One region of the Butyrivibrio sp. XB500-5 genome, then DNA from elsewhere that is predicted to be linked to it. Evidence: riboswitches for the same ligand, from Rfam matches in the RefSeq annotation. Region 1 holds a riboswitch; the other holds the start of a gene.
The links. Region 1 has a riboswitch for FMN ahead of D6856_RS09655 (ECF transporter S component). Riboswitches for the same ligand answer to the same signal wherever they lie in the genome.

Region 1 (3,103 bases):
ATACGTTGATGAACTCACACGTATGGGAGCAAGCATCAAGGTTGAGGGTAGCACGGCTATCATAGAAGGCGTGGATAAGTACACAGGAGCAGCTATTTCGGCTCCCGACCTTAGAGCAGGTGCTGCACTTGTTATCGCGGCTCTTACAGCTGAGGGTATCTCAACGGTTGAGAATATTCATTACATCGAGCGAGGCTATGAAGACTTTGATCTTAAGCTCCGCGAACTCGGTGCTCAGATCGAGAAGGTCGACAGCGAGTATGATACACAGAAGTTTAAATTAAAAAATGCCTAATAAGGTCAGAATAAAATGGCGTAAAGATACCCCGGCAGGATTTCCTGTCGGGGTTTTGAATTTGAAAGTATTTAGATAATTTCTTTTATATACACTCCCGGGCATTTGGAAAGGTCGATGTAGTCATCGCCCACCTTGATCGTCGGGCGTGAGAGCTTCATCTTGTTGATGAAGATGATCTCACCGACTTCGCCGGTGTTGAGTTTTACCGTGTTGAGGATATAAGTATTTACTATGTTTGTCAGGAAGGCAAGTATCATTTCCGCATCATATTTCTGGAAGCCTTCGTCTTCAAACATTGATATAGCGATGAACGGACACAGCGGTCCGCGGTAGTATCTTGCGCTTGTCATTGCATCATAGACATCTGCGATGGCAACGAGCTTTGCGAACTTATCGATCTGTGGTCCCTGAAGATGATAAGGATATCCGGAGCCGTCGCATCTTTCGTGATGCATGAGGCAGGCGTTCTTTACATGAGCGCTGATATCCAGATCTTTTATGCTTTGATAGCCCTGTATCGGATGAGTCTTTACTATAGTGTATTCATCCTGCGTGAGCTTGGCGGGCTTTGTTATGATCGCTTCCGGGATCAATATCTTTCCGATATCGTGGAAAAGACCTGCCTGAGTGGCAACCTCAATTTCTGTATCGCTCCATCTTAGCCACTGTGCAAGTATGTTTGAGATAAGCGCAACGTTTATGCTGTGAGTAAAAGTTGCGTCATCGTAGGTCCTTAGGTTGTGGAGCATATCGAATACGCCCGATGCCGTGCGCTCTTTTTCAAGAAGACCATAGATCGGAGCAGTCATATCGCTTATGTTGAGGTCTTCGTTGTTGGCCAAAATATCTTTTATCGTGTGCTCAAAATTAGCGGCACACTCTTCAAAGTCGTGTTTAAATTCAATAAATTCAGGGGATTGTTTAATGCGCTCAGAATAAGAAAGCCCCGCGTTTGGAGTAGAGTCTTCGGATGAAATTTCAACAAGGTCATCTTCAACAAGAACATCGATAACGGAATGAAACGCAAGTCTTGCAATTTCTTTCTCGTCAAGAACGGTTCCTTTTTCCAAAAGTGTAGTAGTGGAGTCAAAAGTATGAACATCATTTGCCAGCACCATTCCGGGTGCGAGCTGCCTGGTAAGAATTCTCTTCATATAATCCTCATAGCGGCACGTTTCTACAAAATAGTGATAAGTAAATTATAGTTTTGCACATAGTGTTTGTCAAACAATTAGCGGTTTTTCGACTGTCAAAAAAGCTTGCGAAATTAAGAAAAATTTGATTGACACTTTTGGCTATTGGGACTAACATAACTCTAGAAAAAATAATTCTTCGGGGCAGGGTGAGATTCCCAACCGGCGGTAAAGTCCGCGACCCGCTTAGGCGGCTGATTTGGTGAGATTCCAAAACCGACAGTACAGTCTGGATGAGAGAAGAATGCAAGATGTTTGCTATGCTCGATTATTGTCCCCAAGTCTTTTTGGCTTTGGGGATTTTTCTTTTTCCTTCCCCGAAAAAAGGAGAATGTATGAAACTTATAACCAACATCATGACCGACTTCGCGCGTTTTGGTGCGCTTATGGTCATTATTCTTTTGACTTTTGTCATTGCTTATCTTTTTGAAAAGATCGCAAAGATAAAACAGGGCGATAACACAAGAGTCCTTGATGTAAGGAAGCTTGCGATCGTAGGTGTTTTCTCGGCTATAGCTTTCGGACTTATGCTTTTTGAATTCCCGCTTCCGTTTGCACCTTCGTTCTATGAGTTTGATTTTAGCGATATCCCCGCACTTATCGGCGGATTTGCGGCAGGACCTCTTGCGGCAGTCATGATTGAATTCATCAAGGTTCTTATGAACTTGATCTTCCAGGGAACCAATACAGCTTTTGTCGGAGAGATAGCAAACTTTGTTGTCGGTGCTGCTTTTGTTCTTCCCGCAACGATCATCTACAGATTTAAAAAGACACGTAAGACAGCGTTTCTTGGTTGTCTTTGCGGTGCGCTTTGTATAACAGTTACCGGTTCTTTGCTTAATGCATATTTCCTTCTTCCTACATTTGCAGCTATGTGGGGAAGCGGTATTGATACATTTATAGGAATGGGTGCGGAGATCAATCCCGCCATCAACAATCTGCTTACGTTCTGTCTTTTCGCAGTTGCTCCTTTTAACCTGTTAAAAGGTGTTGTTGATAGTATAGTTACTTTCTTGGTATACAAGAAACTCAGCCCGATACTTAAACACGGTTTCAATAAGCCGGCACAGAATAATAACAAAAAAGAAGCCTAAGCGGCTTCTTTTTTTACATGTTTTTGCCATACACCACTAACAATGGTATATTAAAAGTGGTGTATTATGATAAGCGAGAGGACATTATGGAGATAGTTACTAGGCACGAGACGTTCAGTGCGCAGGAAACCTTTGATATAGGTAAAAGAATCGGAGAGAATGCAACTCCCGGAATGGTCTATACTTTGATAGGCGATCTTGGCGTTGGCAAGACGGTTCTTACGCAAGGTGTTGCGGCGGGACTTGGGATACAGGGACCTGTTAGCAGCCCTACTTTTACAATATTACAGGTGTACGACGAGGGCAGAATTCCTTTTTACCATTTTGATGTATACAGAATAGGTGACGTCAGCGAGATGGATGAGATCGGCTATGAGGATTATTTTTACGGAGACGGAGTCTGCTTCATAGAGTGGGCTAATCTCATAGAAGAGATACTTCCCGAGCACTACACCGAGATCGTGATAGAGAAGAACCTTGAAAAAGGCTTCGACTATCGCCTTATAACAATGACTTCC
Region 2 (3,103 bases), on a different contig from region 1:
AAGTTCATAACGTACTTTCCGATCATGTCGGTCTCAAGATTAACTTCATCGGAGATTTTCTTTTCCCCGAGCGTCGTCTCAACAAGTGTGTGCGGGATTACCGAAACCCAGAAAGAGTTAAGCCCAAGCTTTGCTACGGTAAGACTTATTCCGTCTATAGCTATCGAACCCTTTTGCGTTATACCCTCCATGATGTTTGAAGGAGCGGAGATCTCAAGCCAGACTGCGTTACCGTCTCTTTTTATGGATACTATCTTGCCGGTTCCGTCTATGTGTCCCGAGACAAGGTGACCACCGAAGCGTCCGTCTGCGCGCATGGCTCTTTCAAGATTTACTCTCGATCCCTTTTTTAAAAGAGACAGTATGGAGCGGTTAAAAGTCTCATTCATGACGTCGGCAAAAAAATTGTCTTTGGCAAACCTTGTTACGGTAAGACATACTCCGCACACGCTTATGCTGTCTCCGATATGTACATCCTCAAGTACCTTTTTACAGGAGATGTTTATTGTTCCTGTCTCGGAGCTTTTGATTACATTTTTTACAAATCCGATTTCTTCAATTATTCCGGTGAACATAGATATTCAACCTCACTTTGTATTAGTATGTCGGGTCCAATGCTCGTGACTTTCATGGTATTTAGTTTGATAGCATCGCTTGGTTTTTCTATTCCGATTCCCTCGACGGGAGATTTTGCGCTTCCTCCGAATATCTTGGGAGCCATGTAGACATAGACTTCGTCGACAAGATGTTCAGATAGAGCGCTGAAATTAAGTGTTCCGCCGCCTTCAAGAAGGATGCTGTTTATTCCGCGAGATCCAAGCTCCTTAAAAAGAATGTGAAGATCAAGGTGATCGCCTTTCTTGGGAATCTGCATGATCTTACAGCCGTGCTTTTCATATTCGGAGGTCTTGGAAGGGGCTGCGGAAGTAGCGATTATCGTTTCAATTTCATTAGCGGTCCTTACAACCTGAGATGTAAGAGGCGTTCTAAGGTTTGTATCGCAGATTATTCTGACGGGATCAATATGAGGCTCACTTAATCGGCAGTTGAGCAGCGGATCATCCGCGATCACGGTTGAGACACCGACCATAATTCCGCTGAGTGCTTTGCGAAGCTTGTGTACAGACTCTCTTGCACCTGCGCTTGTGATCCATTTCGATTCTCCCGTTCTTGTAGCGATCTTTCCGTCGGCAGTCATCGCGTATTTCATGATGACATAAGGAAATCCTGTTGTTATGTGTTTATTGAAGATCTTATTGAGTGCCTTGCATTCATCTTCAAGAACACCAACTATAACTTCAATCCCGTGCTTTTGCAGGATCTCAATACCTTTTCCCGCAACAATGGGATTGACATCCGTTGTTCCGACAACGACTCTTGCGATCTCTTTTTCTATGATTATGTCTGTGCATGGAGGAGTCTTGCCGTGATGGCAGCAGGGCTCCAGAGTAACGTAGAGGGTTGCACCCTTTGGATCTTCGCTGCAGTTTTTAAGAGCATTTCTTTCTGCGTGGAGATCTCCGTATTTTTGGTGATAGCCTTTTCCTATAACTACGCCGCGTTTAACAACAACGGCGCCCACCATAGGATTTGGGCTTACGAAGCCTTCACCTTTTTTGGCAAGTCGTATCGCTTTATTCATGTAATATTCGTCGGTCATGCGATGCTCCTTTCATTACATTGGGCAATATAAAAGCCCTGAACATTTTGTTCAGGGCTAAGAATAAACATATATAAACAATGAACTTACGCTCGACGTAAGACGTTCGAACTAGCTTCGATAAAACCTCAGCAAGTTCTCACAGCTCTTCTTTCATCCAGACTATACTGTCGGCATCGGAGTTTCACCGATTCATGCCTTTCGGCTCGTGGGCTATACCACCGGTAGGGACTTGCACCCTGCCCTGAAGATTATTGTTATTAAGTTATTGCTATTGTATGTTAGTGCACTAAATGTGTCAATATCAGATGTTCAAAAGCTTAGAGTACTCTGCAAGAGCTCCGTCTGTCTCGTGAGCAAGAACCTTCTTAGCAAGGACCTTACCGAGCTGAACACCTTCCTGATCGAAGCTGTTGATGTTCCATACAAATCCCTGGAACATAACCTTGTTCTCGAAGTGAGCAAGGAGTGCGCCGAGAGCCTTAGGATCAAGCTCCTCACCGATGATGATGCTTGAAGGTCTGCCACCCTTGAAGTTCTTGTTGAGGTTGTCATCCTTCTTGCCGCAAGCAAATGCAACGATCTGAGCTGCAACGTTAGCGCAAAGCTTCTGCTGGCTTGTGCTGTCCTGGATGTTTACATCATTTCTGAGCTGGCTGTTCTTAAAGCCGATGAACTGAAGAGGAATGATGTCTGTTCCCTGGTGGAGAAGCTGGTAGAATGAATGCTGGCCGTTTGTACCGGGCTCACCAAAGATGATGGGGCCTGTTACGTAATCGATAGGCTCGCCGAAGCGGTTAACACTCTTACCGTTTGACTCCATGTCAAGCTGCTGTAAGTGAGCAGGGAAACGTGAAAGTGCCTGTGAGTAAGGAAGCACTGCTGTGCTGTCATAACCAAGAACGTTACGCTCGTAAACACCGATCATGGCATCGAGCATTGCAGGGTTCTTAAGCATATCGGGATTAGCTGAGAGCTTGTCTTCTTCTGCTGCACCGTCAAGGAATGCAGCGAATACTTCGGGACCGAAAGCGAGTGAAAGAACTGCTCCGCCAACGCCTGAAGTAGAAGAATAACGTCCACCGATGAAATCATCCATGAAGAATGCCTCAAGGTAGTTATCGCTCTTTGCAAGAGGAGATGTCTCTGATGTAACTGCGATCATATGCTTGGAAGCATCAAGACCTGCCTTCTTAAGAGCGTCTGTAACGAATGATTCGTTTGTAAGTGTTTCAAGTGTTGTACCTGACTTAGATACAAGAATAAAGATAGAGTGAGCAACATCAATTCCGTTAAGAACTGCGGAAGCGTCATCGGGATCCACGTTAGAGATGAACTTAGCTTCCATCTTGAAGTTGCCTGTTCTGTGTGCCCAGTTTTCAAGAGCAAGGTACATAGCGCGGGGACCAAGGTCACTTCCGCCGATACCGATCTGAACAACTG

Region 2: it holds a riboswitch for FMN, as region 1 does, so the genes downstream of both, ribD (bifunctional diaminohydroxyphosphoribosylaminopyrimidine deaminase/5-amino-6-(5-phosphoribosylamino)uracil reductase RibD) here and D6856_RS09655 (ECF transporter S component) in region 1, are expected to answer to the same signal.

Annotation. Positions count from the first base shown of each region.
Region 1 is NZ_RAIS01000005.1:7,806-10,908, reverse strand. Features, by position in the region: gene D6856_RS09665 (UDP-N-acetylglucosamine 1-carboxyvinyltransferase) at 1-295, shown strand, start outside; gene D6856_RS09660 (HD-GYP domain-containing protein) at 367-1,452, opposite strand; FMN riboswitch at 1,623-1,740, shown strand; gene D6856_RS09655 (ECF transporter S component) at 1,827-2,585, shown strand; gene tsaE (tRNA (adenosine(37)-N6)-threonylcarbamoyltransferase complex ATPase subunit type 1 TsaE) at 2,672-3,103, shown strand, end outside.
Region 2 is NZ_RAIS01000002.1:72,966-76,068, reverse strand. Features, by position in the region: gene ribE (riboflavin synthase) at 1-575, opposite strand, end outside; gene ribD (bifunctional diaminohydroxyphosphoribosylaminopyrimidine deaminase/5-amino-6-(5-phosphoribosylamino)uracil reductase RibD) at 560-1,660, opposite strand; FMN riboswitch at 1,802-1,916, opposite strand; gene D6856_RS05095 (glucose-6-phosphate isomerase) at 1,965-3,103, opposite strand, start outside.